Regions from separate parts of the Thalassospira sp. MBR-102 genome, predicted to be linked through region 1. Evidence: predicted binding sites of a transcription regulator. Region 1 holds the regulator's gene; each other region holds the start of a gene.
The links. The regulator LexA, encoded in region 1, represses DNA repair genes until DNA is damaged. The targets are predictions, from matches to a motif close to ATGTTCTANTTTGGTTC.
Positions count from the first base shown of each region.

Region 1 (11,068 bases):
TAAGAACTTCGTGGCAGGTTTCCTGCATGACCTTGGCGCGCGGGTCGTAGTTTTTGTAAACCCGGTGACCAAAGCCCATCAGACGGAACGGATCGTTCTTGTCTTTTGCCTTGTTGACGAATTCCGGAATGTTTTTCACATCGCCGATTTCGTTCAGCATTTTAAGAACGGCTTCGTTCGCACCGCCATGTGCCGGACCCCAGAGGGAGGCAATACCGGCAGCGATACATGCAAAGGGATTTGCCCCAGAAGAACCGGCCAGACGGACGGTCGAGGTCGATGCGTTCTGTTCGTGGTCGGCATGAAGGATCAGGATACGATCCATTGCGCGCGCAAGGACCGGGTTGACTTCATAGTCTTCGCACGGGTTGCCGAACATCATTTGCAGGAAGTTTTCTGCATAGCCGAGTTTGTTGTTCGGATAACGGAACGGCTGACCGATCGAGTATTTATACGCCATCGCAGCGATGGTCGGCATTTTCGCGATCAGGCGATAGGCCGAGATCAGACGCTGGTTCGGATCGTTGATGTCGGTGCTGTCATGATAGAAAGCAGACATCGCGCCAACCACACCGCACATAATGGCCATCGGGTGGGCGTCGCGGCGGAAACCGTTATAGAAATTGCGCATCTGCTCATGCACCATGGTGTGCATGGTGATGTCATTTTCAAATTGCGCCTTGTCTTTTGCATTCGGCAGATCGCCGTAAATCAGCAAATAGCAAACTTCGAGGAAATCGGATTGTTCGGCAAGCTCATCAATGGCATAGCCGCGGTGACGCAGGATGCCAACGTCACCATCAATATAGGTCAGCTCGGACTGGCAGGAGCCGGTCGAGGTGAAGCCCGGGTCATAGGTGAAATATCCGGTTTCGGAGTAGAGTTTCCGAATGTCGATTACAGACGGACCAACGCTACCCTCGATCACCGGCAATTCGATCGACTTGCCAGTGGCATTGTCGGTCAGTGTCACGGTGTGGGAAGTCTTGGAATTCTGAGCCATGACTATTTTTCCTTCCCTGTTTGAACGAACACGGTTTTCAAGTTGTGTGCAGCATAGTGCTGCGGCGCACAAAGCGCAAATTCAGTGTTTAAGTTTTTTATTTTACGCTGTTATTGGGCATCGAATTTGCGGATGCGTTTCAGCGTTTGGGATTTGCCAAGCACGATCATTACTTCGAAGATGCCAGGCGATGAGTTGGAACCGGTGAGCACGGCCCGCAAGGGCTGCGCGACTTTGCCGAGCTTCTGATCGAGTTTTTCGGCAATGTTGCGAACGCTTGCGTCAACGTTCTCTTCGGTCCAGCTTTCAAGCGCGTCGAGTTCCTTTGCCAGTTCGGCAAACAGGCCTTCGGGGGCGCTATCAATCAGGGACTGAGCTTTCTCGTTAAACGACATGACGCCGTCCGTAACATAGAAGGCCGAAGAGTCGGCGAGCTCGATGAGTGTCTTGGCTCTTTCTTTAAGCCCTGACATGCCTTTGATCAAGATTTCTTTTTGCGCTGCGTCAATTGCATCGACGCCAATCTGTTTTGCGATCAGCGGTGCAATGTCGTTTGCAAGGCGGGTATCATCCGCTTGGCGCAGATAAACGCCATTGAGGTTGGTCAATTTGGCGAAGTCGAAACGCGCCGCACCCTTGCCAACATCTTTGATGTCAAACCATTCAATGGCCTGTTCCTGGGAAATGATTTCCTCGTCCCCGTGACCCCAGCCAAGACGCAGCAGGTAGTTGTTTACCGCTTCGGGCAGGAAACCCATTTCATCGCGATAGGCATCAACACCCAGCGCACCATGACGTTTGGACAGCTTGGCGCCGTCCGGGCCGTGGATCAGCGGAATATGGGCAAAGGTCGGGACATCCCATCCCATCGCGTCGTAAAGCGCCTTCTGGCGAAACGCATTGGTCAGATGGTCATCGCCACGGATCACGTGAGTAATGCCCATATCGTGGTCATCGACAACGACCGACAGCATATAGGTCGGGGTGCCATCGCCACGCAGAATAACGTAATCGTCAAGCTGTTCATTGGCAACGCGGACATCGCCCTGTACCTGATCGGAAATCACGGCATCGCCGTCCTGCGGTGCCTTCAGACGCACGACAGGCTTGACGCCAGCCGGGGCGTCGGATGCATCGCGGTCGCGCCAGGTGCCGTCATATTTCATCGGGCGGCCTTCGGCGCGGGCCTTTTCGCGCATTTCCTGAAGTTCTTGCTGCGAGCAATAGCAATAATAGGCTTTCCCGGCCTTGATCAGTTCATGGGCGACTTCGGCGTGGCGGTCGCGACGGGCGAACTGGAAGGTCGGTTCTTCGTCTGCGGTCAGGCCAAGCCAGCTTAGCCCATCGAAAATGGCTTCGACGGCTTCGGGGGTTGAACGTTCCCGGTCGGTGTCTTCGATGCGCAGCAGGAATTTGCCGCCGGTGTGTTTGGCATAAAGCCAGTTATAAAGGGCGGTGCGTGCGCCGCCGATATGCAGAAACCCGGTCGGAGACGGGGCAAAACGGGTAACAACCGTCATTCACTCTATCCGTTGGCTGGATGTTGTTGCTTGTCGTAATGACTTTTGGCGTGCACGCTATAACACATATGCGGCGGTGTTGCACCACAGCCGATGATAGATAGAAACTGTGCGTCGGGCAGGCTATTGTACATTCGTCGAATAAGTCGTGATGGAATTAATAAAAATCAATATGTTGCGAGAATATTTTCGCAAACAGGATTGTTGTTGGCCGCGCGCAGAAATTCCTGGATCCTGTGCACGGTTATATTCTTCGGGTTGGGATGTGCGGCGTATTTTTCTCTCCCTGCGCGCCTGACGGTACAGCAAAGCGGCCTTGCGGTGATTCTTTTGCTGTCCGGATTGTGGATTTCGCGACGCTGGGTTTTGCCATTCTTTGGCATTCTGCTGCTGGCGGGTTTTTGTGGCGGGTTGCTGATTGCATCCATCCATCTTGAAAGGGCGCCATCCGGGCTTCTGACCAAGACGCTTTACATGACAGAGATCGAGGGCGACATCACGCTTCTGGAACCACGGGGCGGGCGGATGCGCATGACCGTGGCACCAATGCGGATCGCGGGGCTTGAGGACCGGGCATTTGACTGGAAGGTGCGATTGAGCCTTCCAGGTGGCGATGAGCTTTCCGTCGGGGATCATATCGTGGCAACGGCACGGCTGTTTCCGTTGCGCGCGGCGTCCGTGCCGGGCGACCCGGATTTTTCACGCGGATTATATCTGGACGGGATCGGGGCGACCGGGTTTGTTTTCGGCCATAAATATAGTGTGACCAAGAAGGCCGAAACAGGAATGATGCAGCCGGTTTCGGACCGGATCGAAAGTCTGCGCCTGACGATCATGACGGCAATCGATCAGGTCCTTACCGGCGCAGAGGCCGGGATTGCCAAGGCATTGATTGTCGGCGAACGCGGCGATGTCAGTGCGGAAATTGCCGATGATCTTCGCAAATCGGGATTGGCGCATCTTCTGGCGATTTCCGGGCTGCATATGGGGCTTTTAAGCGGGACGGTTTTCTTTTTCCTGCGGTTTGGCATGGCGGCCATTCCCGCCCTTGCGCTGCGGTTTCCGATCAAGAAATGGGCGGCTATCGGGGCGATGTGCGCAGCCGTGATCTATCTTGGCCTGTCAGGGGCCAGTGTGCCGACGCAGCGTGCCTTTGTGACGTTGACGATTGTCTGGATTGCGTTGCTGCTGGATCGGCGGGCGATATCGTTGCGGTTGGTGGCGTTTGCGGCGCTGGTTGTTCTGATCCTGCGGCCCGATGCGGTATTGGGGCCAAGCTTTCAGCTTTCCTTTGCGGCGGTGTCGGTTCTGGTGGCGTTTTATGATGGTCCGGGCAGGCGATGGTTTGACAAGTCGGGGGATCGGTCATGGCTATTCCGGCTTTGGCTGTTTTTTGCCGGGCTGGTGATGACCGGGTTGCTGGTTACGGCGGTGACCGCGCCGATCATCGGGTTTCATTTCGGGCGGATTTCGATGATCGGGATCGTGTCCAACCTGATTGCCATTCCGGTGATGGCGTTCTGGGTGATGCCGCTGATTGTGGCGACGCTTGTTCTGATGCCGTTCGGAGCCGGGGGACTGGCATTGTGGTTGATGAAGCCGGGACTGACATTGTTGATTGAAACCGCAAGCCTTGCCGCCGATCAGGCCTGGGGGCTTTGGCATGTCGAGCAGTTTAGTGCCGTATTTGCCATCGGCATCATGATGGCGATGGCCTGGTGGCTGGTCTGGCGGGGGAACGCGATTGCCCGGTTGGCTGTCATTCCGCTATGCGTGGCGATTGCGGCGCAAATCCTGTATCGCCCGGCGGATATTCTGGTTTCGGGGGATCAGGAAAGCTGGGCAATTCGCGACAGGGTGCGCGACAAACTTGTCCTGCCCGAAGGCATTTCGGATTTTCAGCAGTCGGTCTGGATGGCGCGATTTGGTATCGCCGATCATGATGCCGGCAATGTCATCGAAAAATGCGACGCAACGGTTTGTTCCGTCAGGATCGCCGGACGGCAGGTGATCATTGCCAATGATCTTGCCAATCCGTTCTATGCATGCCGCCATGGCGATATGATCATCAGCCTGAAACGCGATATGCCGCGTGATATCTGTGCGCCGGATGTGACTGTCATCGATGATGACCTGTTGTGGTGGCAGGGGGGCGTCTCGGTTGCGTTGCGGCCCGATGCCGCCCCGGTGATCGAAACCGTGCGTGAAACGTCCGGCATCTGGCCGTGGATTATCATCGGGGGCAGGGTGGTCAAATAAAAAACGCCGCCGGGCAAGGCCGACGGCGTTTCTTTCGGTTTCTTTCGGTTTGTTCGGTTTATTCGGTATTCTATCAGTATTGGCGGAGCAAACCGATCAGACGTCCCTGAATGCGGACACGATCAGGCGACAGCGCGCGCGTTTCATAACGCGCATTGGCCGGTTCCAGCAGAACTTCGCCACGGCCACGTTTCAGGCGTTTCAGAGTGGCTTCGGCGTCGTCGACCAGTGCGACAACGATGGAGCCATCATTGGCCTGTTCGCAACGCTGGATCAGGACGGTGTCGCCATCGAGAATACCGGCATCGATCATCGAATCACCGGAAACTTCAAGCGCATAGTGATCGCCGGTTCCCAGAAGCGCTGCCGGGACCTGCACCATTGTGGTCTGATCGCGAAGGGCCTCGATCGGGGTACCCGCCGCAATCCGGCCAAACAGCGGCAGGGAAACGGATTCACCCGATTCCGAAAAGGCCGAAGGCACGGTTGCCGGTCGATGCGCAGCCTTTCGCGCGGAGGCGATAGAGGTAACATTGTTGGGCGTTTCCGCAGCGTCGTCATCATTATTATCCGGAAGACGCAGGACTTCGAGCGCGCGGGCCCGATGGGCGAGACGGCGAATAAAGCCGCGTTCCTCAAGCCCGGTGATCAGGCGATGAATGCCCGATTTGGATTTCAGGCTCAGGGCTTCTTTCATCTCGTCAAAAGAGGGCGAGATGCCATGATCGCGAAGGTAATTATCGATATAGACCAGCAATTCGTATTGCTTGCGCGTCAGCATGATTTTTTCCGAACCAGTAATAAGAACAAACCGAATACATAAATGTTCTACTTTGGTTCTGCTTGTTCGTCAAGCACCACAACCCGAAAAATCGCCGTTTAAGGGCATTCTTTCGGTCAAGAAACGAAATTTGGGTACTTTCAGGGATCAGTCGGCGGTGAAAGTACCCGACTTTCCGCCTTCCTTGTGGACAACGCGAATATCGGTAATCCGCATGGCTTTATCGACCGCCTTGCACATATCGAACACGGTAAGTGCGGTAACGGTAACGGCGGTCAGGGCTTCCATTTCCACCCCGGTTTTGCCGGTGGTTTTGCAGGTCGCGACAATATCTACCGCATCGGTGGCAGTTGCGAGTTCCAGCGTGACTTCGACCGAGGTCAGGGGCAGGGGGTGGCAAAGCGGGATCAGGTCGGCGGTTTTCTTGGCGCCCATAATCCCGGCAAGCTGGGCGATACCAAGAACGTCGCCCTTTTTATGGCCGCGTTCGGCAATCAGCCGGGCCGTTTCCGCCGACATCAGGACACGGCCCTTTGCGATGGCGACGCGCGCGGTATCGTTCTTGGCCGAAATATCGACCATGACGGCGTTACCAGCGGCGTCGATATGCGAAAGTTTGTCTGCCATGCCTGTGTCTTGTTCCGTTATCAGGCCGCGAGGCCAAGAATATTGCGGGTGGCGGCGGTGACGTCGTCCTGACGCATCAGGCTTTCGCCGATCAGGAAGCATTGCGCGCCGACCTTTGCCATGCGGGCGAGGTCATCGTGCGTGAACAGGCCGCTTTCGGCGACCAGCATCCGGCTGTCATCAACCATGCCAGCGAGTTCTTCGGTCGTGGTCAGGGAGACTTCGAGCGTTTTCAGATTGCGGTTATTGACCCCGAGAAGCTTTGATTTAAGTTTCAGGGCGCGTTCGAGTTCCGGTGCGTTGTGGACTTCTATCAGGACATCCATGCCAAGGCTGTGTGCGGCGTCTTCAAGCTCGGCCGCTTGGGCATCCTCGAGGGCGGCCATGATAAGAAGGATGCAATCGGCACCCAACGCCCGGGCTTCGGTCACCTGATAGGGATCAAGCATGAAATCCTTGCGCAGGACCGGCAGGTCAACCGCGGCACGTGCCGCGATCAGATAGCTGTCATCGCCCTGGAAATAGGGGATATCGGTCAGGACCGACAGGCAGCTTGCCCCACCGGCCTTATAGGCCTGTGCCAGAACGGGCGGATTGAAATCCGGTCGGATCAGGCCCTTGGACGGGGAGGCCTTTTTAATTTCGGCAATCAGGCCGTAACGACCGTCCGCAACCGATGTTTCAAGCGCCCTGATGAAGCCGCGCGGTGCGGATTGTGATCTGGCTGCGGTTTCGAGGTCGGCAAGTGACTTTCGCGCCTTGCAGGCGGCGATGTGGTCGCGTTTGTCGTTACAGATACGTTCGAGTACGTCGCTCACGCTGCGGTCCCCTGATTGGAAATGCGGACTAGTGCCTGCAGGGTTTCTGCGGCTTTGCCGGAATCGATTGCGGTGCGGGCCTTTGCGATGCCATCGGCAAGATCGGTTGCGATGTCGGTCACCACAAGGGCGGCTGCGGCATTCAGCAGAACGATATCGCGATAGGCGCTTTTTTTACCGGCAAGAAGATCGAGAATGGCCTGCGCGTTTGTCTGGGCGTCGCCGCCTTTAAGCGCATCAAGGGTGACGATTTCAAGGCCGTAATCTTCGGGGTTGATTTCAAAGGTCGTGACTGCGCCGTTTTTGACTTCGGCGACAAAGGTCGGGCCGGTTGTTGAAATTTCATCAAGGCCGCTATGACCATAGACAACCCACGCATGTTCCGAACCCAGGCGGTTCAGCACATGGGCAATCGGTTCGACCCATTCACGGGCAAAAACGCCCATGACCTGGCGTTTGGTTTTGGCCGGGTTGGCCAGCGGTCCCAGAAGGTTAAAGATCGTGCGCGTACCCATTTCAACGCGGGTCGGCATCACGTGACGCACCGCCGAGTGATGGCGCGTTGCCATCATGAAGCACAGATTGATTTCCTTTAGCGCCTTTTCGAGAAGCGCCATATCGGCATCAAGATTGACGCCAAGCGCCAGTAGGACATCAGCCGATCCAGATTTTGACGACGCCGCGCGGTTGCCGTGCTTGGCAACGATGGCGCCGCAGGCCGCCGCAACGATTGCCGCCCCGGTCGAGATATTGAAGGTGCCGCTGCCATCGCCACCGGTACCACAGGTATCAACCGCATTGGGCGGGGCGATAATGCCGGTCGCCTTGGAGCGCATGACACGCGCCGCCCCGGTGATTTCATCGACCGTTTCACCGCGCAGCCGCAGCGCCATCAGGAAAGCCCCCATCTGAGACGGCGTTGCCTGACCGGACATCAGAACGTCGAAGGCCTGCTCGGCCTGTTCTTCGTTCAGTTTTTCGCCATTTGCGACTTTGGCCAGGATCGGCTTCAGGTCATATTCAGTCGACATGCGGGTTTCCTCGGTTAGCGGTCCGGTGCGGTTTCATGCGCCGGGGAAGTCTATAAAATTCTTCAAAAGGGCATGGCCATGTTCGGATGCGATGCTTTCGGGATGGAACTGGACACCATGAATCTGATGCTGTTTGTGACGCAGCCCCATGATCAGACCATCCCCGTTTTCCGCCGTGATTTCAAGGCAATCGGGCAGGGTTGCGCGATCAACAACCAATGAATGGTAACGGGTCGCTTCAAACGGGCTGGGCAGGCCGTTAAACACGCTTTTGCCTTCGTGCACCATCGCATCGGTTTTGCCATGCATGCATTCGGGCGCGCGCACGACATTGCCGCCAAAGGCCTGACCGATGCCCTGATGACCAAGGCAGACGCCAAGCAGCTTGACCTTGCCCGCCGATGCCCTGATCAGATCAAGACAGATACCCGCGCGATCCGGATCGCAGGGACCGGGCGAGATCACGATGCCTTCGGGCTTTAAAGCCAGCGCATCAACAACCGAGATTTCATCATTGCGGCGGACGTCGACCTCGGGACCGAGTTCGCGCAGATAGTGCCACAGATTGAATGTGAAGCTGTCGTAATTATCGATGAGGAGATACATCGTGGCGCCGGGCTGTGAATATCAGATCGGGCAGAGAATAAACGGCATTGCCGCTACGTCAAGCGATTGCAAAAACCATTTTCCTGCCATTGTTTGCGGTCTTTGTTTGCGGCTTTAACAGGGTGCTAACCTGATCGGGTTTAAAAGCTTCCAAACACAAGCCGGGATAATTGGCGTATAATCACCATATGGGTAACACGACCCAGCAAACGAGACTGGAGACCAGAGCGTGGCACGCCGGGCACAACCCGCCAAAAAGAAAAAAGCGGCACCGCGAAAAACAGGCCGTAGCAAGGCTGCACCGAAAAGAAAATCGGGCGGCATTGGCCGTTTCATGCTGGGCGGTGCGATTGTTGCGGGGGCCATTTCGGCATTCATTGCAGCAGGCAGTATGCTTGAGCTGGATCGCGCATCGCGTGATCTTGGCGAACGGGCCGCAAATTCCGAACCGGAATATACGCCGACACCGGCCCAGGTACCGGAAAGCCGCAATTATGATTTCAGCGAAAGCAACGGCAATCGCGACCGGACCGGATATATGGTCGGTGAACGTGTGCCGGGTGAAAAAACTGCGCCCGAAACCAGACAACCGCAGAAGGCACCGGTCACAAAGTCGCCTGAACCTGCCGTGTCGCCCGATACCGGCGGGATCAGCGGGGGCGCGCATAGTGATGGTCCGCCGCCATGGCAGAAATTCGCAGCCCTTACCCCCGATACGGGAACCGCACCGGTTATCGCGATTGTGATTGATGATGCGGGCCTTGATCAGCCGCGCACGGCGCGCACTATAGGGCTGCCCGGGCCGGTGACGATTTCCTATCTGCCCTATGCGCGCGACCTTCAGCGTCAGGTGAATGATGCGCGCGGGCGTGGGCATGAAGTGATGCTTCATATGCCGATGGAGCCGTCGTCGGCATTGGTCGATCCAGGTCCGCATGCGTTGCGCACCGGATTTGACCGCGACAAGATATTGGGCGAGATGACCTGGATGCTGGACCGGTTTGATGGCTATGTCGGTGTGAATAATCACATGGGCAGCAAATTCACATCCGATCCGGAACGCATGCAGGTGGTGATGGAGGTGATGAAATCACGCGGGCTTCTGTTCCTTGATTCCAAAACCAGTGCCAAGTCGGTCGGATTTTCGATGGCACGCCAATATGATGTCCCGGCGCTTGAGCGCGACGTGTTCATTGATGACGCCGATGATGCCACCAAAATTGCCGAAATGCTGGCCCGGACTGAAAAAGTTGCCACCAATCAGGGATTTGCGATTGCGATTGGCCATCCGCGCGACCTTACGCTGGAAGCCCTGCAAAAATGGATTCCCGCCATTCAGGCCAAGGGATTTGTTCTGGTGCCGGTGACCGATATCCTGCGGCGAACAAGTCCGAGTGCGACAGGTTGATAAAGAACAAGGCCCGCAAATGAAGCGGGCCTTGTTCTTTCAATCCGAAATGCAGGAAATCAGGCAAACCGATGGGCTTCGCGGGCGGCGGCCATCAATGCGCCTGCCTTGTTCTGGCATTCCTTGTGTTCGAGTTCCGGTTTGCTGTCTACGACGATCCCGGCACCGGCCTGAATATGGATCTGTTCGTCCTTGATGACAGCGGTCCGAAGCGCGATGCAGGTATCCATGGAGCCATCGGCGGAGATATAGCCGATACAACCTGCATAAATGCCGCGCCGGACCGATTCCAGTTCATCGATGATTTCCATGGCGCGGACCTTTGGCGCGCCCGATACCGTTCCAGCAGGGAAACCGGCCTTGAGCGCGTCCATCGCATCATATTTGTCGTCGATCTGACCGACGACGTTCGAGACGATATGCATGACATGGGAATAGTATTCGATCTGTTCGCGGTCGGTGACGCGCACCGTACCGGGCTTGGACACACGGCCGACATCATTGCGCCCAAGGTCAAGCAGCATCAGATGTTCCGAACGTTCCTTGGGATCATCAAGCAGGTCCTGGGCCATGACCTTGTCGTCATCGGGTGTCTTGCCGCGCCGACGCGTTCCGGCAATCGGGCGAATGGTGACTTCGCCGTCGCGCAGGCGGACAAGGATTTCCGGGCTGGCGCCGACAACCTGAAACCCGCCGATATCAAGATAAAACATAAAAGGTGACGGATTGATCCGGCGAAGGGCGCGGTAAAAGGCGAAGGGCGGCAATTGATAGGGCAGCGTGTAGCGTTGCGAGAGCACGACCTGAAAGATATCGCCCGCGCGGATATATTCCTTGGCCTGATCGACCATTTTATGAAAACCGGCCTCGTCGACGCTGACCTTTGGGTCGGGCAGGGTGTCGGGGGCGGATTTGGACCGGCGATCAAGGAACAGGTTGCGCTGGAACTGCTGCACGACATCATTGAGGCGCGCACAGGCCAGATCATAGGCCGCATCGGCATCTATTCCGCTTT
Region 1 covers NZ_JBEPTC010000007.1:95,596-106,663, forward strand. The annotation lists gene ABIE64_RS13405 (citrate synthase) at 1-1,003, opposite strand, end outside; gene gltX (glutamate--tRNA ligase) at 1,114-2,523, opposite strand; gene ABIE64_RS13415 (ComEC/Rec2 family competence protein) at 2,731-4,782, shown strand; gene lexA (transcriptional repressor LexA) at 4,856-5,563, opposite strand; gene moaC (cyclic pyranopterin monophosphate synthase MoaC) at 5,711-6,211, opposite strand; gene trpC (indole-3-glycerol phosphate synthase TrpC) at 6,211-7,008, opposite strand; gene trpD (anthranilate phosphoribosyltransferase) at 7,005-8,039, opposite strand; gene ABIE64_RS13440 (anthranilate synthase component II) at 8,073-8,645, opposite strand; gene ABIE64_RS13445 (divergent polysaccharide deacetylase family protein) at 8,875-10,053, shown strand; gene trpE (anthranilate synthase component I) at 10,113-11,068, opposite strand, start outside.

Region 2 (11,068 bases), on a different contig from region 1:
CAAAGGATGCCATATGCCTGTCCTGTTTTAGTTGTTATACAGGGGCCGCAAGAAACAATCCGTAGCGGTAACCGTTAAGTCATTGTTTGATTTAAAACCTTAACAGCAGATTACATGTGAAGTCATGGACGAAATTACATCCGAAATTGATAGCCTGAACAGCGAAGTCATTGATCAGATGACCAATTGGGTCGAGATGCTGGGCGGCGGAGAAATCGGCAAATATGTCGTCGCAGGGGCGGTGCTGCTGTTTGTGTTCGTCCTGAAACGTGTTCTGGCACTTGGTGTCATTGGTAGCCTGCGCAAGCTGGCGCATCAGCACAAACATAGTACAGCCGCCCATGTTCTGGACGCCTTCGAGGCACCGATTCAGCTTCTGGTGATTCTGGGGGGCGTGTATTTTGCCATCGAGATTCTTGATCTTCCGGAAAACTTTGACACCGTTCTGTTTGAGTTGATCGGCATTTTTGCGACCTTCTCGGTCTTCTGGGCGCTATTCAGGTCGATTGAACCGCTGGCAATGTCTTTTAACAATCTGGCATGGCGTTTTGGGGGCGGTCTTGGTGATGATTTGCGACAGTTCTTTATTCGGGCGGTCAAGACGCTGATTGTTGTGATCGGCGTTGTCGTTCTGTTGGAAAACTGGGGCATTGATGTTTCTGCATTTCTGGGCGGTCTTGGGCTTGCCGGTATGGCCGTGGCATTGGCAGCAAAGGATTCAGTCGCCAATGTTTTCGGCGGCCTGACCATTCTGGCAGATAACCTTTACAAGCGGGGCGACTGGATCGAAACACCGCAGTTTGAAGGAACGGTCGAGGTCGTCGGCCTTCGCGCGACCAAGGTGCGCACGTTTGCCAAGGCCTTGGTGACGATGCCCAATGCGCAAATCGTTGATTCCCCGGTAATCAACTGGTCCCGCATGACCCATCGCCGCATCAAGATGGTGATTGGGGTCGAATATCGCACCACAGCCGATCAGATTGAAAAGATCGTCGACGATATCCGATCCTTCCTGAAAAATGATGATGATGTCGCGCAAACCGATGTGGTGCAGATGGTGCATTTGTCTGATTTCGGGGCAAGTTCGATCAATATCGATCTGTATTACTTTACGACCACGACCGATTGGGTGACATGGCGCGATATCCGCAACCGGCATATCATTGCATTCAAACGTATTGTCGAGGATAACGATGCGGCGTTTGCCTTCCCGTCGCAGTCGCTTTATGTCGAAACCTTGCCGGAAAAAATGACCGATAACACCAATGATGACCGCGCTGAAACATCGCGCAAGATCGGATAACGTGCGATGACTGAGGCCCCAAAGCTTTCCTATTGTGCCGACTACGTGCGTCGAAATGACAAGGATCGGTTTTTGTGTTCGCTTTTCGCAAGCCCGGACAAACGTGAAAGCCTTTTCACGCTTTATGCCTTTAATCAGGAAGTATCGAAAACGCGCGAAATGGTTAGCGACACCATGCTGGGCCATATCCGGTTGCAATGGTGGCGTGACACCCTTGCCGAGATTGAGCAGGGTAAAATCCGCAAGCATGAAGTTGTTGAACCTCTCTCGGTCGTGATCCAGTCCGGGCGGCTTGATGCGCGTAATCTGGAAACCCTGATAGCTGCGCGTGAATTTGACCTTACCGATAAGGTGCCGGCAAATCAGGCTGAACTCGATCACTATATCGATCAGACGTCCGGGCATCTGGCGGTGATGGCGACCGAACTGCTTGGTGTGGATGATGCTGATGCCAGACACGCCGCCCGACTGGCCGGGAATGCTTATGGTTTGGTGGGAATTCTGCGCGCCATGGTTTTCCATGGCCGGGCAAAACGGCTTTACCTGCCTCATGATCGGATGGAACATTATGGGGTCGGGCAGGGCGACATTTTTGAATTCCGCAAAACAGACACAGTCAAAGCACTGACGCGCGAGATTGCCGAACTGGCGCAAAACCGGATCAGGGAAGCCAGAAAGTATCGTAAATATCTGCCGTCAAATGCATTGGCCGCGGCATTGCCTGTGGTGCTGGCTGATGGATATTTACGCAAGCTTGAAAAGGCCGGTTTTGATCCATTCAGTGCCGAGTTTGGTCTTGCACGCCCGGCCAGTTTCCGGCTGACGGTAAAGGCATTTTTAAATCGATATTGAGCACCAAGCTAGATATTGGCGAAATCTCATCTAAATAGATGTAATGGATACAATATTTTCGTAAAGTCTTGTGGTAGCGTTATTTGACGCTGGGGGCCTGATGGCAAACGAGGCGGACGAAATGAACATAACGAGGTCCAACATGATGAATTTGCATGCGCCGATCAAAGCTTTGGGGCTGTTTGGCATGCTTTTGATCATGTGGCTTGTTGTGCCAGCGCCTTGTCATGCGGGAAATATCGGCCCGTTTGTTGGCGAGTATCACGGGACATCGATCTATAACGCCGAGGAAGAACTTAAAGCGCGCGATCTTGACGTGAAGATCACGGAAACCGGTCGTGGCTTTACCATTGATTGGTCAACGGTAATTCACAAGGCTGATGGTCGCGAAAAAAACGTATCGCTGAGTATCGAGTTCTATACCACGGATCGGCCCGACATTTATGGAAGTGCGATGCGCACAGGCCTGTTTGGCAAACGTGTTCCCAATGACCCGTTGCAGGGTGAACCGTTTGTCTGGGCGCGTATCGTCGGAAAAACCCTGACCGTTCATGCGCTTTACATCACGGATGACGGTGGTTACGAAATGCAGGTCTATGAACGCAGCTTGGATGCAGATGGCAATATGGATCTCGTGTTCAAACGGTTCCGAAATGGCGAACCTATCCGCGATGTCACCGGAAAGCTCAAACGCCAGAGCAAATATTGAAATTTAAAAGGCCACATCGGATGATGCGGCCTTTGTTTCATGCGGCGTTGATGTCTGAAAGCCATGCGTCAAACAAGGGAATAGCGCGGTCGCTATAAAGCTTCTTGCGGTCGCGGCCTTTCACCCGTTTGGTCAGTTCAAGTTCCGGGAAAAGCCCGAAATTGACATTCATCGGCTGGAAGGTGCTTTCGTCAGCACCGCCGGTGATGTGGTTTAAAAGGGCTCCCATGGCGGTTGCAAGCGGCGGTGTCGGGATTGTTTTGCCTTGCTTTTCAGCCGCAGCAAAACGCCCAACCATCAGGCCTACAGCGGCACTTTCCACATATCCCTCACAGCCGGTGATCTGCCCGGCAAATCGGATATCGGTCCGGGCTTTCAGACGAAGCGTGCCATCCAGAAGACGTGGGGAATTCAGGAAGGTGTTGCGATGAATACCGCCTAGACGGGCGAATTCGGCATTTTCAAGCCCCGGGATCATGCGAAACACATCGGCTTGCGCACCATATTTCAGTTTCGTCTGGAAACCGACCATGTTGTAGAGCGTGCCCAAAGCATTGTCTTGGCGCAGTTGCACGATGGCGCGTGGCTTACGGGTCGGATCATGCGGATTGGTCAGACCAACCGGCTTCATCGGGCCGTGACGAAGGGTTTCGCGGCCACGTTCAGCCATGACTTCAATCGGCAGGCAACCATCGAAATAGGGAGTATCTTTTTCCCATTCCTTGAATTCGGTTTTATCACCTTCGATCAGGGCGTCGATGAAGGCGTTGTATTGCTCTTCATTCATCGGACAATTGATATAGTCCTTACCATCGCCCTTGTCGTAACGCGACTGGAACCATGCCTTGTCAAAGTCGATGCTTTCCTTATAGACGATCGGCGCAATCGCATCGAAGAAGGCAAGGCTTTCCTCGCCGGTGGCCTTGCGAATGTCTTCGGCCAGTGCGCTTGAGGTCAGCGGGCCGGTTGCGATGATTGTGCTTTCCCATTCGACCGGTGGCAGGCCATCGATTTCGCCACGCTCCATGGTGATCAGAGGATGGTTCATCAGCGCATCGGTTACCGCCTGCGAGAAACCTTCGCGATCAACCGCAAGAGCGGCACCGGCGGGAACCTTGTGCGCGTCCGCACAGCGAATGATCAGCGACCCGGCACGGCGCATTTCATCATGGATCAGGCCGACCGCGTTATATTCTTTGTCGTCAGACCGGAACGAGTTGGAACAGACCAGTTCGGCACATTTGTCCGTGTGATGTGCGTCGGTCGGGCGGGTCGGGCGCATTTCGTGCAGGATAACCGGAATGCCGGCCTCTGCCAGTTGCCATGCGGCTTCGCTACCGGCAAGACCGGCGCCGATGATATGAACAGGTTTGACCGTGCTCACGGTTGCGAACTCCTCAGCAAAAACAGAATTAAACTTTCTGGCACACACATAGCGGTGCAGGAGGCCAGATTTCAAGTGAATTGCGCCATTTCGCTGCTGCATATCACTTATGTGACCGTAAATTATTCACAAACCTCCTGTTGCTGCGTCGCTGATACCAGACACATCCATCACAAGGAGGGCATCATGAGCTATCCGCATCGACCCTATGGTTACGATCCGGCCCATTGCCCAGTGATGGGGCTTGTTCCAATCCGGCGATCCAGACAGAGCACGACGATTGATTGTTTGCCTGATGGCAATGGCGGTGAAGGTGCGACAGACGGAGATGATAATACATCAGCGCGCAAAAATGCCGCCTCTACCATCGGACGGATTGCCTTTCCATTTGGTGATATCGGCGCCAACAAGTTTGGCAGCAGTGATGTTGAAAACATGATTGATTATGTTGTCGCCACCCGTCAGGGATGGCGCGCATCGCTTGTCATGCGGTCGTTTTTGCGCTGGTGGCGCAAGGATGAAGGGCTCGATGCCGATGCCCAAATGCGCAAAACGTCAGATGCAATCGTCATGTTGCTGGCGCTCAATCAAGGGCGGGACGGATTTGTGCATGGTTATCTGTCTGATCTGGCGGGCGGGCGCGATCAGCTTGATAACACACAGCGGGCTTTTTTCCGTTCGCTTCGGGTGGCAGCAATTGCACTGGCGCTTTCGCCGATATTGCTGGTCGTGTCGGTGATGCTGTTTTTACACGTAGACCAGATCGTCAGCGCCGGGCACGGCAAACTGTTCGGCTTCAGTTATGATTTGTTATTCTTTGTCGGCAGTTTCGGTGCGATCGGGGCACTGGTCAGCATGATGATGCGGTTGGGTAAGGATGTCGACTGGGCGGAAATGGAACCGGCGTCGGTTTTTTTCAATTTTCTGTTTCGACCCTGCCTTGGTTTTTGCTTTGCCCTGATCGTGTTGCTGGCACTGCGTGCCGGTATTCTGCCGATCCCGCTGGATCAGTTGCACAATATTTCCGACATGGATCAGATCGGAACGATTCCTGGTGCCGGGCAACAGATTTCCATCGTGCTGGTGCTGGCATTCCTGTCAGGCTTTAGCGAGCGGCTAAGCTCTGCTCTTGTCAAACGGGTCGAAGATCGGGTCGAAGCGGGCTAGGTGCCCGCTTCGTTTTAAGACATTACTTCAGGCCGAGATGGCGTTTAAGGTATTTACCGGTATAGCTTTCCTCGTTGGCCATGATGGCCTCTGGTGTGCCGCAACCAACCAGCTTGCCGCCGCCATCACCACCCTCGGGACCGATATCAATGATCCAGTCGGCAGTTTTTATGACATCAAGGTTATGTTCGATCACAACCACCGTGTTGCCCTGATCGACAATGGTGTGCAACACTTCCAGAAGCTTGCGGATATCATGGAAATGAAGCCCGGTGGTTGGTTCATCAAGGATGTAAAGCGTGCGGCCAGTGGCCCGCTTTGACAGTTCCTTGGCAAGCTTCACGCGTTGCGCTTCACCACCCGAAAGGGTCGTTGCCTGCTGACCGAGATGGATGTAGCTCAACCCGACCTGTTTTAAGGTTTCCATCTTGTCGCGAATGGATGGAACAGCCTTGAAGAAATCGGCACCTTCTTCGACTGTCATATCAAGAATGTCAGATATCGATTTGCCTTTAAATGATATTTCCAGCGTTTCGCGGTTGTATCGCTTACCCTTACACTGATCACAGGTAACGTAAACATCAGGCAGGAAATGCATTTCGATCTTGATCACGCCATCGCCCTGACAAGCTTCACAACGGCCACCCTTGACGTTGAACGAGAAACGGCCGGGCTTGTAACCGCGTGTTTTGGCTTCGGGCAATTGCGCGAACCAGTCACGGATCGGGGTGAAGGCCCCGGTATAGGTGACTGGGTTGGAACGCGGGGTGCGGCCAATCGGGCTTTGGTCGATATCGATGATTTTGTCGATATGTTCGATGCCGGTGATGGTGTCATGGGCACCGGGGTGATTGCGTGCATTATGCATCCGCTTGGCAAGTGCTTTATACAGCGTTTCAATGACAAGGCTGGACTTGCCGCCACCCGAAACACCTGTAACACAGATGAATTTGCCAAGCGGGAATTTGGCATCGACATTTTGCAGGTTGTTGGCGCGGGCACCCTTGATCGCAATCGATTTGCCATTACCATTGCGGCGTTCCTGGGGAACGGCGATCTGTTCAACCCCGACAAGATACTTTCCGGTCAGGCTGTTCGGGTTCTGCTGGATCTGTTCGGGTGTGCCTTCGGCAACAATACGACCGCCATGGATACCAGCACCAGGGCCCATATCAACGACGTAATCGGCGGCACGAATGGCGTCTTCGTCATGTTCAACAACAAGCACGGTGTTGCCCAGATCGCGAAGACGTTTCAGGGTCTCAAGCAAGCGATCATTGTCACGCTGATGCAGGCCAATGGAAGGTTCATCCAGAACATACAAGACCCCGGTCAGGCCGGATCCGATTTGCGACGCCAGCCGGATACGCTGGCTTTCGCCACCTGAAAGTGTGCCAGATGTACGCGACATCGACAGATAATCCAGCCCGACATCCCGCAGGAAACGCAGGCGATCATTGATTTCGCGCAGGATGCGTCGCGCGATTTCGGTTTCTTTTTCGTTCAGTTTGCCTTCAAGCGCCTGGAACCAGTCGGCGGCCTTGCCAATCGAAAGATCGGTGATCTCTGAAATCGTGGATTTGTCGATCTTCACGGCCAGTGCTTCGGGTTTCAGGCGATGGCCATGGCAAGTCGGGCAGCTTGAAACCGTCTGGTATTTCGAAAGTTCATCGCGTGCCCACTGGCTGTCGGTTTCACGCCAGCGGCGCGACATGTTGGGAATAACGCCTTCAAACGGTCGGGCAACCTTGTAGCTGCGCGAACCGTCATCGTAGGTCACCGTGACGTCTTCATCACCTGAACCATACAGAATGATGTCCTGTGCTGTTTTCGGAAGCTTTTCCCATGCGACATTGGTCTTGAAGCCGAAATGCTTGGCGACCGCCCGTAGGGTTTGAAGATAATATTTCGATGTGGTGCTGGCCCACGGCGCAACAGCGCCGTCGTCAAGGCTTTTGCCTTCATCCGGGACGACCAGTTCCGGGTCGAATTCCATCTGGGTGCCAATACCATCGCAAGCCGGGCAGGCGCCAAACGGGTTGTTGAACGAAAACAGGCGTGGCTCGATTTCTTCTATCGTAAAGCCGGAAACCGGGCAAGCGAACTTTGCCGAGAACACGGTTGTTTCCCCGGTTTTGGCATCTTCGGTCAGAACGATACCGTCTGTCAGTTCAAGGGCGGTTTCAAAACTGTCGGCAAGGCGGGTTGCAATCCCTTCCTTGACGATCAGACGGTCGACAACGACCGAGATATCGTGCTTTAGCTTTTTGTTCAGTTCAGGCGCTTCGTCGATGTCATACATTTCGCCATCAATCTTGACGCGCTGGAACCCGCGTGTGCGAAGGTCACGCAGTTCCTTTTTGTATTCACCCTTACGCCCCCGAACAAACGGTGCCAGCAGATAAAGCCGCGTGCCTTCGGGCATTTCCATAACGCGGTCAACCATCTGCGATACGGTCTGGCTGACAATCGGAAGGCCGGTTGCCGGGGAATACGGGATGCCAACGCGCGCCCAGAGAAGACGCATATAGTCATAAATTTCGGTAACCGTTCCCACAGTCGAGCGCGGGTTGCGCGATGTTGTTTTCTGTTCGATGGAAATCGCAGGAGACAGGCCATCGATATATTCCACATCGGGTTTTTGCATCAATTCAAGGAATTGACGTGCATACGCTGACAGGCTTTCGACATAACGACGCTGTCCTTCGGCATAAATCGTATCGAACGCCAGCGAACTTTTGCCTGACCCTGACAGACCAGTGATGACCACCAGAGCATCGCGGGGCAGTTCAACATCGATATTTTGCAGATTATGTTCTTTCGCACCGCGAACCGAAATTTTCGTCAGCATGTCGGGCCTTTTGTTCCTGTAATGTTCGGGAAAGGTATAGAGGAGCCAATCCTGATACGCAAGCGCACCCCTGACAGTTCCTGTCAGTATCTGTCAGGAGTAGTTTATTTTTGCAGTGGCGCAAGATTGCCCACGAAAAAACCCGCCGGAAAAACCGGCGGGTTGATCTGTTTTTTTGAGATACTGACAGGATCAGCCTTTGGTAACCGACCGGCCGGTTGCGCCAAGATCCTTGAAAGCTTCTTCGAGGCGGGCCGCCATCGAAAGTTCGGCTTCGCGGACCCATACGCGCGGGTCGTACTGTTTTTTGTAGGGCTGGTCCGTATCCGGGTCCACTTGATATTTGAAAGCACGTGCATTGGCTTCGACATATTCGCCAACCGGGCGCGAATAGGCGAACTGGGTATCGGTGTCTATATTCATCTTGAAGACGCCGTAACTGACGGCTTCTTCGATTTTTTCTTTTTCCGAACCCGAACCGCCATGGAACACGAAGTCTAGCGGACGGTCGCCAAGGTTATGCTTTTCCGAAACATATTTCTGGGATTCCAGAAGGATTTCCGGACGAAGCTTGACGTTACCCGGTTTATAAACGCCATGAACGTTGCCGAATGCCGCCGCGACCGAGAAATGGCCCAGCGGAGCAAGACGGCGATAGGCTTCTTCTACTTCTTCGGGACGGGTATAAAGACGTGGATCAATTTCCTCGACACTAGTATCAAGGTCATGGCCGATACCGTCTTCTTCGCCGCCGGTCACGCCCAGTTCGATTTCCAGGCTCATTTCGATTTTTGACATGCGTTTGAGGAACTCTTCGCAGGTCGACAGGTTGTCTTCGAGCGGTTCCTCGGACAGGTCCAGCATGTGGGAGCTATAAAGCGCCTTGCCTGTCTCGGCATAGGTCTTTTCGCTCCATTTCAGCATTTCATCGACCCACGGAACGAATTTCCGGTTTGCGTGGTCGGTATGCATGACGACAGCAACACCATAATACTCAGCCATCAGCTGGGCATGGCGTGCAGCCGAAACAGCGCCTACAACACGGGCCGCTGCTGCGTCCTTGATGCCCTTGCCGGCAAAGAACTGTGCACCGCCATTCGAAAGCTGAATGATGATGTCAGAACCGGCATTTGCAGCGGCTTCAAGGGCGGCATTCATCGTGCTGGACGATGTGATATTGACGGCGGGAAGGGCGTAACCGTCCTGCTTGCAGGCAGCGACAAGGTCACGATAGGCAGAACCGGTAACAACACCGGGTTTAACGGAAGGCATGTGGGTACTCCTCCTGGGGGTCAGAGTATTATTGTTTCCCCCGTGCGTACCGACTGATCCGCAGCGAGGGCAATCCGTAAGGAGCCCAATGCATCTTCCATATGCTGCGTAAGGTCAAGGTTTTCCGTTATAGACTTTAGGAAAAATTGCTGTTCACGCAGACACAGGCCGTCATGATCGGGCTCGTCGTCTGTGCGGATGATTTCGTCAGATTGTGTAAATTTTCCGGCAGCATCTGTGGCAGCATGGTGAAGCTTTAAGGCATTCGTTTTTGTGTGGGTGTCGATATCGGCTGAACCGGCACCTTTTTCTTCAACATCGGTGATGGAAACACAGCCTTTCGGTCCGATCACATCTTTGACGAAAAAGGCGGTTTCGCTGATCATTGGTCCCCAACCGGCCTCGTACCAGCCAACTGATCCGTCATCAAAGCGCACCTGCAACTGACCATAGTTATACATTTCAGGTGCAACTTCATCAGACAGGCGTACGCCGATGGCGCTGACCGATACCGGTTTTGCGCCGGTCATCAGGCACATCATGTCAAGATAATGCACACCACAATCGACAATGGGTGAAACACTGTTGAGCAACCGTTTATGGGTTTCCCAGAAAGCACCGCTGGTTTGTTGGTTCAGGTTCATGCGCATGACGAGCGGCTTGCCGAGTGTCTTTGCAACTTCAACGAACTTTGCCCAAGACGGATGATGGCGCAGGATATAACCGATCACCAGTTTGCGACCGTGCTTTTTGGCTGCATTGACCACACGTTCGGCATCCTCGGCAGTAGCTGACAACGGCTTTTCAATAAAGACATGCGCCCCGGCTTCGAATGCGGCGATGGCAAAATCAGCATGGGTTTCGGTATATGTGTTGATCGAAACCGCGTCGGGTTTGGTTGCTGCCAGCGCAGTATGAAAATCGGTAAATTGCGGGTAGGCGGCAAAACCATCCGGAAGGTTTTCTGCCGGGATTTCGGAACGGGTACACAGTCCGACGATTTCGTACCCGTCAAGCGCGTGATAGGCCTTGGCATGCGATAATCCCATATTGCCAAGACCGACGACAAGAATACGAACCGGCTTCATGTTGTGCCTCCTGATAAGTTTCTAATGCTTTGTTGTGTTGAGATTATTCGACGCCTTTGATCCAGCTGCATGTGACGTTGTAATCGTCATCAAACAGGATCATGTCGGCCTGATAGCCCGGTGCGATGCGTCCCATGACATCGTCAAGTTTCAGGAACGCGGCCGGATACAGGGATGCCATGCGAAGCGCTTCGCCAAGATCGATGCCCACCATTTCGACGCAATTCTTAACCGCGGCGATCATGTCGAGGTCCGATCCGGCCAATGTACCATCAGCCAGCGCGCAGCGACCATCGGTGGCAATGATTTCCTCGCCACCCAGAACAAAGCGTTTTTCGTCAGCTCCGACTGTTGGCATGGCGTCGGTCACCAGCATGATCTTGCCTTTGGCCTTGGCGTGAATGGCAACCTTCAGAACGGCTGGATGCACATGATAGCCATC
Region 2 covers NZ_JBEPTC010000019.1:22,994-34,061, reverse strand. The annotation lists gene ABIE64_RS22135 (NAD(P)-binding protein) at 1-13, opposite strand, end outside; gene ABIE64_RS22130 (mechanosensitive ion channel family protein) at 125-1,303, shown strand; gene ABIE64_RS22125 (phytoene/squalene synthase family protein) at 1,310-2,155, shown strand; gene ABIE64_RS22120 (hypothetical protein) at 2,298-2,864, shown strand; gene trmFO (methylenetetrahydrofolate--tRNA-(uracil(54)-C(5))-methyltransferase (FADH(2)-oxidizing) TrmFO) at 2,902-4,248, opposite strand; gene ABIE64_RS22110 (hypothetical protein) at 4,435-5,415, shown strand; gene uvrA (excinuclease ABC subunit UvrA) at 5,438-8,266, opposite strand; gene fbaA (class II fructose-bisphosphate aldolase) at 8,459-9,538, opposite strand; gene ABIE64_RS22095 (Gfo/Idh/MocA family protein) at 9,559-10,626, opposite strand; gene nagA (N-acetylglucosamine-6-phosphate deacetylase) at 10,670-11,068, opposite strand, start outside.
Region 2: a site for LexA is predicted at 8,277-8,293, ahead of uvrA (excinuclease ABC subunit UvrA). Genes of this name have one in related genera too.

Region 3 (11,068 bases), on a different contig from region 1:
TTTCAGGCCCTCTTTTACCATTTCCTAAGCTTTATTCTCCGCTCAGGAACCGGACAAATTCAGGAATTCCGCAATCGCCGAAACAATCTTTTGATGAATCTGGGCGCGATCCGTACCGGGAGGGTCGGAGCAGATTGGCTCGCTGCCTTCTTCTTTAAGTATCTCGGCAGCCCCCGGCATACATTCGCCAAGAAACGTCAAATGATATGCTGGCGCAAACGTTGCTGAAGATGCGTTTTGGATCCGCGCGACGAGATTACTGCCGTTCGGCCCAAAATCAGCAGCTACCCATTTGTTTTCTTCGCCAAGGCCGATAAAGAGCATGGCAGAAGTTACCTCCGCCAGACTGGTTTGTGTCGCGGCAAACCCCATGCCTGGCTCTATCGCGACAGAGCGAACAATCCGGTCGTCCCGGCTGGAAGCAGCAAAGTCATCGGGAAGATGATCAGGATCAACACCCCCTTTGCGCAAAAAATCGCAATCCTGGGCCGCATTGCCGAATTTGTCGCAATATTGCGCATAAAGCGTTTGATCAAACCGTACCCCCGCAAGGTTTAAAACCGTCGTACCCCCCAATGAAAACCCGATCGCGGAAATATTCTGATGATCGATGTAAGGGGCAAAAGCCGTATTGGAGAGGACCTGATCAAGGGTGGCACTGATATCTGCGGCACGTTCGCCGATAAGCGGTGTACGTCGCGGTGACGAATCCCCCGATGTCGTACCGGGATGGTTGACCGCAACAACAATCGCCCCACGCAACGCCAGTTGCGAGGACAGCCAGCCAAGTCCATCCATATTGCCGCCCGAGCCATGGGAAAGAAGAACCAGCGGATGTTGCCCCGGCGCAATTGCCGCACCGACATACGCATCTGTTCCCTTCCAGATGATATTGCGGCCGACCGGCGCACGATAGATAAAGGTATCTGCCGGATACCAGACCGAGGCCGCGATTGGCATGGAACGATGGGCTGCGCGCACATCAAAACGGTCATATCCGGCATAATCGGTTTGCGGTTCCGCCAAGACGGGCGATGTCTTCAGGCCCGCGGCCAGAAAGAAGGCGACGGCAAGATATATCGGTTTCATCATCAGGATCCTTGTCATAAGTTAAGCGTGCCGGAACGTTTTCGCCCAAAACAGGATTTCCTGCGCCCTCAAACGGGTTTGTGAACGTCCCAAAACCGGTTTTGATACCTTTTGTCGGGAACTGACTGTCCGATGCTTGTCCTCCCCGTCCCAATTATAGTTGCCCTGGTTTTAGGCTTTCTCTTTGTCCGCGCGGTTGTGGGCGGAAGAACACCCAGGATGCTTATGGCGCTGCTGCTTGCCGCGGCCGGACAAAGCATTCTGGTCGGGATTGTTCAGTATTATGGCTTTGCCAGCCTGCGATGGCTTCAACCCATCACCGCATCCATTATCCCGGCTCTGGCCTGGATGGCCTTTTTGGAAGCAAGTCTTCGTGCGCGCCTGCAAATACGGGATTGGGTGCATTTCTCGGTACCAGCGATCGTCGCCCTATGCGTGTTTCTTTTACCGGCAATCATTGATGTTGTGCTTTGCAGCCTTTTTGTCGGATACGGGGCGGCAATTCTGGTGATGCTTCATCGTCAGGGCGGTGATTTTGCCCATATGCCTCTGACCGCGGGCCATATCCCGGCACTGGTTTGGCGCTTCATCGCCTTCGCCCTGATCGCGTCGGCCATCAGCGACATGCTGATCATCGTCGCCAAGATCGATGGAAACGATCAGATTGTCGGCCTGATCCTGAGCATCACATCATCCCTGGCACTCTTGACCATCGGCTTTCTGTCTCTGTCGCCCGACATTGCAATTGATGTTGATGCGGATGTCCAATCAGGGGAACAAAATCAGCCTTCCGATCACGTGCGGACAACACCCAGCACCCCGGAACATCGGACCATAATGGCCCAGCTTGAAGATTTGCAGATACGCGAACAGCTTTATCTTGACCCGGATCTGACGCTTGCACGCATATCCCGACGTATGGGCGTCCCGCTGAAACAGATTTCGACCGCGATCAACGCCACGACCGGTGAAAATGTCTCGCGCTTCATCAACAAATACCGGATTGAACATGCTTGCCGCGAACTGGACAAGGGCGAGACTGTCACAACGACCATGCTGACAAGCGGCTTTAACACCAAGTCGAATTTCAATCGGGAATTCTTAAGGATAACGGGCAAAACGCCCAGCCAATGGCAACAGGAAGCACAGCACCCCTGACTCCCGCTTCGCGCCATATCGCGAAATCCATACCTGCCTGCGTTACACACGCCGCCAACAAAACGGATCAGACACAAAAACGGGCGCCCAAAGCGCCCGTTTGATTATTCAGTCCGCTTTTAATTACGCGTCGTCATCGTTTGACGGTTCATCTTCGCTCATGCTGGTCATCGCCTCGGCGATCAGACCTGCACTTTCGCGGATGCTGCGTTCGATTTCGGCGGTCATTTCCTGATTTTCACGCAGGAAGGTTTTGGCATTCTCGCGGCCCTGACCGATACGTGTCGAATTATACGAGAACCAGGAACCGGATTTTTCAACGATGCCCGCCTTGACACCAAGATCAAGGATTTCACCCATCTTGGAAATGCCTTCGCCATACATGATGTCGAATTCGACCTGCTTGAACGGCGGGGCCATCTTGTTTTTGACGACCTTCACACGAGTCTGGTTGCCAACGACTTCGTCACGGTCCTTGATCTGACCGATCCGGCGAATATCAAGACGAACAGACGCATAGAATTTAAGCGCGTTACCACCCGTGGTGGTTTCCGGGCTGCCAAACATCACACCGATCTTCATACGGATCTGGTTGATGAAGATGACCATGCAGTTCGAACGCGAGACCGAGCTGGTCAGTTTACGCAATGCCTGGCTCATCAGGCGGGCCTGCAGGCCGACGTGGGTGTCACCCATTTCGCCTTCAAGTTCGGCACGTGGCACAAGGGCGGCAACCGAATCGACGACCAGCACATCAATCGCACCGGAACGCACCAGCGTATCGGCGATTTCAAGCGCCTGTTCACCCGCATCAGGCTGCGAAATCAGGAGTTCGTCGGTATTCACCCCGAGCTTGCGGGCATAACCCGGATCAAGCGCATGTTCGGCATCGACAAAGGCACAGGTCCCGCCAAGTTTCTGGGCCTCCGCAATGGTGTGCAAAGCCAGTGTGGTTTTACCCGAGCTTTCCGGCCCGTAAATTTCGACGATACGGCCACGCGGCAGGCCGCCAATCCCGAGCCCGATATCAAGCCCAAGCGACCCGGTCGAAATGGCTGAAATATCCACCGCACTATCGCGCTGGCCGAGCTTCATGATCGAGCCCTTGCCAAATGCGCGTTCGATCTGCCCAAGAGCGGCTTCGAGTGCCTTCTGCTTATCCATCGTATCTTTATCCACCAAATGCAGCGCGGTCTGAATCATTTTTCGAACTCTCTTATTCCACAGGGCCGGGTAGGATGCAACGCAGGCGGTTCCCCGGTCCTAAATGCGGAACGCCACCGCTAGGTGCCCCGCCGGATAACTGACATCACGCCAACCATTTTCCGGCAAACGCATTGAGAACATAATGTGAACACTTGCACAAAAAAATGGATGTTGCAAGTTTGTTCTCATTTTGGTGGGTAAGAATTCAAACCCGGATAAATAAAATTGTCGCCGGGCTTGTGCCGGGATTTTTAAAACAATTCGGAGAAGCCCGGTTCAGGTCGTGATTTTCAGATGTTCGTGCCGATGTGCATGTCCATGATCGTCATCGCCGTGATGATGGGTTTCGACATGCAATTCACCCGGAACCGAATAAAGCTGCCCATGGCGCACGCCAGGTTGTGCCAGAACCTGATCGGCGAATTTGCGAATATCGGAAAGCTTGCCGCGCAAGGTTACGCTTTCAAGGCACGTATCGTGATCAATATGGAAATGCACGGTCGAAACGGTCAGGTCATGATGTTCGTGCTGCGCACTCATCAGCCGTGATGCCAGCATGCGTTCTTCATGATCATAGACATAATTCAGAACCGCTATGCCAACGCCGCCGGTGTCTTCGTCGAGCTTGGTATTCTGGAGCTTTTCCCGGATCAGGTCACGAAAACCTTCTGACCGGTTGGTGTAGCCGCGATGCTCAAGGAAAGCATCGAACGCCTCCATCAAATCGTCTTCGATTGATACGGTCACGCGGGTCATACGAATTCCCTTTCATAATCATCAGCTTGACTCGTATGAACATTTTTGAAAAGTTCATACTGCCTTTCAACTTCCCTAATCTCCCAAAGGATAGCAGATGTTTCAATCAAAGTTCACAACCCCGCTTGCAATTGCCGCACTGGGGTGCCTGATCGGCTTTGGCGCAGTGGCCCATGAATTTGTCGCCAGCAGCAAAACCACCCCCGCGAATGGCAAGGACACTGCTGCCTTCATCCTCGATTCGACCCATGTTTTCGGCACCCCGGAAGAAGCCGAAGCGCCAAAGCATGTCCGTGCACAATTGATCACCCCCTCGGCCACCACCGAACTTGATGTCACTGAAAATGCGGATGCCCCCAATCTGACTGGCACATTCACCCTTTCCGAAGAAGAACCCGCATGGCTTGTCGGGCATCGCCTGCCGGTGATCTGGTCACAAACGCCCGATGGCTGGAAAGAAGGCGGGCCGGACGCACATCCCGATGCGGTTGCGTCATCCCGATTTGAAAAATTTTCCAAAAACCTGACTGGAGGCTCCCAAAACGCGGATTTTATTTCTTCCCCTCTGGGGCACAAACTTGAAATCGTGCCGCTTTCCGATCCGCGCATGACGGCAATCGGCCAAGACGTTGCGGTTCAAATCCTGCTGGACGGGCAACCTTATTCGACCAGTGTCCTGGCAACCTATGCCGGATTTACCGACACGCCATCGTCTTATGCCTATTACACCGAAACTTTCAGCGATGATCGTGGCAGCGGCATTGCCAAAATCCGGATTACGAAACCGGGTCTTTGGATAGTTCGGGTTGCGGCCGATGTCCCGGACTCTGATGCATCTGTCCGGGTACATAACCTGCGGGCAACCCTGACTTTCGATGTCAGCCAATAGGCCGCCACATGCTGCAATCGTTTGGACGTTTGATGATCGCGGCAATTGCCTGCGCGATCCTGCTTTATGCAGGATCGCTCCCGGCGATTGCCCACGGGGCGGGATGGCAGATTGACCAGAACCGGACCGCCACCATCTATCAGTTCGGCTATACAGATGGCACACCAATGATATTTGCCGAAGCCATGGTGACGTCACCGGACGGGAAAACCTGGCAAAAAGGAAGAACTGATCGTGACGGACGCCTTGCCGTCGTGGTTCCGGCATTACGCCCTGAAGATGATACCGATGCGCATTGGAAAATAATGGTATCAGACGGCATGGGTCATCAGGTTGTCCTGATCCACTCATCGGAAAAAATACCGCCACCGGGAACACAATCCTCGGCCCCAACCCCCGGATTGCAGGGAAACAGCGCCTTGCTTGACCTGCCGGTCTGGGCTGCAATCCTGTTCGGTTTCAGCCTGATAACCAATCTTGCATTTCTGCCGGGCTGGATCACCAGGATCAAAAGGCAGAGAAAATCGCACTTAATGCAGGAATAAAAGCGCAACCCCCCCAAAGGCCATGCAGGTCCCGACGATGGCCTGCAGGCCAACGGGGCGGCGCAGAACCACACCTTCATAGACAATCAGCAAAACCGGTGGCAACGCCATCAGCGTTGATGCGATACCGACATTGGCATTCTGAACCGCCACCATCGAAAGCCACACGCCAAGCGCCGGGCCGATAAAAGCCCCCAGGAACAGCCACCGCCCGACATCAGGTGCGCTGCACGCCACAATCGTGCGCCGAGCACGCCCCATGGCAATCGCAATTCCCCACATGATCACAACCGCGACAAAGGTTCTGATCCATGTGGCCGACAGCGCAGAATAACCGCTGATCAGTGCATATTTCGCCGTCACCAGATTCGCGACCTGACCAATGGCACCGCCAAGTCCAAACAAGATACCAACCAGATAATTGCGTCCTTCCAACCCGACAGGACGCCCCTTTTTCATCATGATGACCAAAAGAATGCCACCAATACCAAGCGCAATACCCGACATTTCCTGAAGGCTTAGGACTTCGTCAAACAGAAACCAGCCCAACACCGCCCCCATGATCGGCACGGTCGACATCATCAGCATCGATAACCGCGCCCCCAGGGTCACAAAGGCCTGAAACAGCATGGCATCGCCAATCACAAGGCCAAGAACCGACGACAGTGACAACCAGCCAAGCTGCTCCCACGTTACCGCGTTCGGCCAAGGCTGGCCTTCCAATAGCCAGTGCAACACCGTCAGACAGGTAATCGAGCAGGCCAGACGCCCGCGATTGACCGTCTGCGCGCCGACCTTGCCGCCAATGTTGGAAAAAATCATGCTCGACGTCGCCCAGGCCATCGCGGCAGTAAAGGCGGCTGCTTCACCGAAGAACGGGATCATGCGGGGCTCTTGCTTGGACGTTGTTGTTTTTTGGCTGCCGGATTGTGGCGCAACCGGACCGGGAACATAAACCCGCTTTGCCGCATTTTGGCAATCTGAATTTCCACCAGCAGATAACAGCCGGAACAGGATGGATTAAGCGATTAAATGAACCTTCAGCATTCGCCCCTACTCTTCGAATTTTACCCGTCCATAAGGATCGCGTTTTGAAACGTACCGGCCTGACTTTGCTTCTTGGTGTCTTGTTCGTTCCCCTCAATGCCACGGCGGAAACCACGACGGTTTGCACCCTGATTTCGGATGCAAAAACCGGCAAGACCATTATTCAGGAAGGCAAATGTGAAACCCGCGCAACGGCGGCCTCGACCTTCAAGATCGCCATCAGCCTGATGGGGTTCGATAGCGGAATCCTCACCGATGCCCATCATCCCGTATGGTCGTTCAAGGAAAGCTATCCCGACTGGCGCGCGGCATGGCGCAAGGATACTGATCCGCAATACTGGATCGAACAATCCGTGGTCTGGTATTCGCAGCAAATCAATATCAGGCTGGGAGAGGCAAAGTTTCGTGACTATGTCACGTCTTTTGATTACGGGAATGCCGATGTATCAGGGGACGTTGCAAAACAGAACGGCCTGATGCGATCATGGCTAAGCTCGTCCTTGCAAATCTCACCTGCCGAACAGATCGAATTCGTTTCAAAAATGATCCGGGGCGAATTGCCCGTTAGCAAACAAGCCCGCGAAATGGCAATGGGGCTGTTTGACATGGGTGTTCAGGCAAATGGCTGGCACGTGTTTGGTAAAACCGGCGCAGGCCTGTCGCAAAATGCCGATGGCCGCCCGATCAAGGGGCGACCGTGGGGCTGGTTCGTGGGCTGGGCAACACGCGGCGACCAGACTGTCGCCTTCGCCAGATTGACCCATGACAGCACGCGCCCGGCAAAATCGCCCGGTTTTGATGCGCGCGATGCTTTCATGGCCGAATATTTTGCAACAGACAGTGCCTTTTGACCGGGTAAATCCTTCTGTATCTTGCCAACTTCGGATCGCGGCCTATGTTGGACCGATTGCATAAAACAGGACAGACTGCATGAGCCGGAAAAACGACAGCACCGCGGAAAGCAAACCGTTCAAGGGCATTCGCCGCCATCTACATGACGGCGAGGTGGTCATCATGGATTTGCCGATTTCTCCTGTATCGATCCTTGTCCCCGGTCTCATCAAGATCATCTGGATTGCGGTGCTGATTTACGCATCCTACCACTGGCGCGCAATTTACGATTTTCTGATGCCACAGGCCCGCGCACTTCTGACTGGGCCAGAAGCCTTTGCCGCACTTGACCGGGTCTGGGAAGAATATGAATTCGTCTTTTCGATTGCCTTGTTTGGTGTGTTCATCGCGCTGATTTCGATTATCTGGAAGCTGTTGAAACGGGCCCTTGGCGTTTCAACGCGCGCGGCGCGCGACAGCATCCTTTTGCCCCTGACCGCCATTCGCGATCTGTTTTTCTTTGAACGCGTTATCACCAACAACCGCATCGTCACGCGAAGCGGTGTGTTGCGCAAGGATCAGGATGACCGCGGATTTGAGTCGATCAAAAGCACCCAGATCAGCAAAAGCGTAATCGGCAATATCTTTGATTATGGCGATCTGCATGTTACCGACCGGCTGGGGCACAGCTTTACACTGCGTCAGGTCACGTCACCGGAAACCGTTGCCAAGGAACTTTCCGATTTCTTTGGACGCGTTCGCCCCGATAACCGTCAGGGCGAGCCGATTGACATCACGCATCGCGCCCGCGAAGAAGCGATAGAACACTCAGAAAACAAACCGCTGGCACGCCCGGAAGGCGAAGTGTTTTAACTTTACACAATCATGGAACATGACAGCACCCGACGCGTCTTAAAGTTCAGGTAAAGCCGCCCCGATGCAAATGCGGCCAGATCCGAACAAAAGACGTTTTGATGCTGCCTGCAATTGCAACCCTTCCGCTTTGGTCCATTATCGGACTGTTTTCAATCTGTGCAGTGGTGATCGGCTTCGCCGGAACTCGGTTGGCAACGGTTGCCCTCAAACTCGCCGAACGGACCGGCATGGGACAAATCATAGCCGGTGCTGTTTTTGTCGGCATGTCGACCAGCCTGCCCGGAAGTGTGCTTTCGGTAACGACGGCGTGGCAAGGACACACCGATCTTGCCATCGGCAATGCGCTGGGTGGCATTGCGGCCCAGACGACCTTTCTGGCAATCGCTGATTTTCTGTATCGCAAGGGCAATCTGGAACATGCCGCCGCCAGCGCCACGGGATTGGCGCAGGCGACCCTTCTGGTCAGTATGCTTGCCCTGCCGCTTCTGGCCTATGGCGGACCGGACTGGATGGTGTTTCACATCCACCCGGTATCGATCCTGTTGTTCATTCTGTATGGCTTTGGCCTGTCATTGCTTGCCGAAATCCGCCATCAACCGATGTGGCGACCTCGCAGGACCGACCTGACCGACGAGGACGCCAAGGAAGACGATGCAGACTACCATCCCGAAAGCACACTTCGCCTTTGGACGGAGTTTCTTAGCTTTGCCGCGATAACAGCAATCGCGGGTTACACTATTGGTGAAAGCGGACTGGCAATCGTCGAGAAAACCGGCATCAGCGAAACCGCCGTGGGTACTTTCCTGACTGCGATAGCTACATCACTTCCCGAACTTGTTTCGGCAATTGCGGCTGTCCGCATGGGTGCGGTCAATCTGGCAGTTGGAGATATCATCGGCGGCAATGCGTTTGATGTTCTGTTTCTGGCGGCATCAGACTTTGCTTATCGCGACGGATCGATTTACGCAGCCTTCAACCCGCAACATCTGTTTACCATTGCCCTTGTCATCCTGATGACCGGTATCCTTCTGTTGGGCATGCTTAACCGCGAACGCAGGGGAATTGCCAATATCGGCTGGGAAAGCGTTTCAATCCTGTGCCTTTATGGCATGTCGATATTTTATCTTTCGGGATAGGCCAACGGATAATGTCCGCAGGTTATTTTCCCTTTTGGCGCCACTCGATGATCGTCTGTAAAAACAGTTCCGTGCCCTTATCAAAAGCTGGGAGCAAATCGGCATGGTCCGCAGCAAGCCAGCTGTAAACTGAAAGGCTCATGACAGGAACAGCCTGAAATCCGTCGGGGACACCGCCGGTGACCGACAACGAATAGTTATCAAGCAGAATGGCATCCAATCGCCCGTATCGCAGCATCTTCTGCATCATTTCGGGACCGCGCGGAACATGCACGACATTGGGATAATCAGCCAAAAGTGCGTTAGACCACTTCGCCCCCAGCCAAACACCAACGGTTTCATCCTTTAAATCGTCAATTCCCGATATCTTTCCCAACGGTACAACCAGCATTCCGTCCACCAAACCAACACGTATATTTCCCCTTAGGATCGGCCGGTCAACATTTTGCTGAAATCCCTCAAGCTCGGCAAAAACACCGTCGACTTCGCCATGGGACAAAGCCTGAGCAACCCGTGCAAGAGGCATGCGCGCCGGTTTGACACATAGCCCTCCCTGTTGCATGGCAGAACGATATGGCTCGATGCCATCCCCGGTCATCCGGACTTCGGGCATGGCAATCAACAGGCACGGTTCACCGGCGCGGACTAATGTCGAAAGGCTCAGGATCGAAATCAAAACCAAAACGGTCAGGCCGAATGAACCTGTCCTGAACTTTTCGTAAAACGTCATCGCCACTTTCCCAAAGCACCCCGGGACACCAATGGCGTCCAAATCAAACAGACCGGGCACCCAATAATACGGGCCCCGGCCTGTAATCATCATACTTACTTCAAATTCAGGGCGTGGGGGAATTCTAGATTGAGAAAAAGCACAAATCGTATTGGTTTCACCGCGCAGCGATCAGATGTTCAACCAACGGCTTGCCTTCCCCCTGATGCAGTTTGTTGACCTGTTCCTGAAGGACGCGATCAGTACCGGTTACCCGTTTGTGATGGCGAAGATGCTCGATCCATGAGCCTTCCGACCAGACCTCGGTAAACAGATCAGCCTGATTGCTGTCCTGATACAGGTTCCAGTGATAGGCACCATGACGCAGACGCGCCTTGCGCATGGCTTTCATCAGGTCACTAAAAATCCCGCGGTCCGTATCGGCAATGCGATAGGAAATGCGGATCATGACAGGACCGCGATCATGCCCGACATCCTCACCGATTATTGGCTCGGGCCAATGCATGGACGGCGCAAGATCAAGGTCTGCCCCCTGATTAAGGGCGAATCGCATGGTGACAAACATCATGACAATCGCCCCGGCCGCTGCACACAGCAAAGCCGTTTCAATCGAAAACTGTTCGGCAACCCAGCCCCAAAGAATACTGCCCCCCGACATCGCCCCGAAAAACAGTGTCAGAAAGACGGACAGGCCGCGTGCCCGAACCCAATCGGGCAATGCCGTTTGTGCAGAAACGTTGAAGGATGACAGAACCGCAATCCACGATGCCCCGGCAACAAAGGACGCAATCACGGCAACAACCGG
Region 3 covers NZ_JBEPTC010000001.1:15,787-26,854, reverse strand. The annotation lists gene ABIE64_RS00150 (alpha/beta hydrolase family protein) at 43-1,089, opposite strand; gene ABIE64_RS00145 (helix-turn-helix domain-containing protein) at 1,315-2,247, shown strand; gene recA (recombinase RecA) at 2,371-3,450, opposite strand; gene nikR (nickel-responsive transcriptional regulator NikR) at 3,730-4,209, opposite strand; gene ABIE64_RS00130 (DUF4198 domain-containing protein) at 4,307-5,098, shown strand; gene ABIE64_RS00125 (hypothetical protein) at 5,107-5,643, shown strand; gene ABIE64_RS00120 (DMT family transporter) at 5,629-6,528, opposite strand; gene blaOXA (class D beta-lactamase) at 6,735-7,541, shown strand; gene ABIE64_RS00110 (PH domain-containing protein) at 7,621-8,394, shown strand; gene ABIE64_RS00105 (sodium:calcium antiporter) at 8,496-9,533, shown strand; gene ABIE64_RS00100 (transporter substrate-binding domain-containing protein) at 9,556-10,263, opposite strand; gene ABIE64_RS00095 (MFS transporter) at 10,421-11,068, opposite strand, start outside.
Region 3: a site for LexA is predicted at 3,622-3,638, ahead of recA (recombinase RecA). Genes of this name have one in related genera too.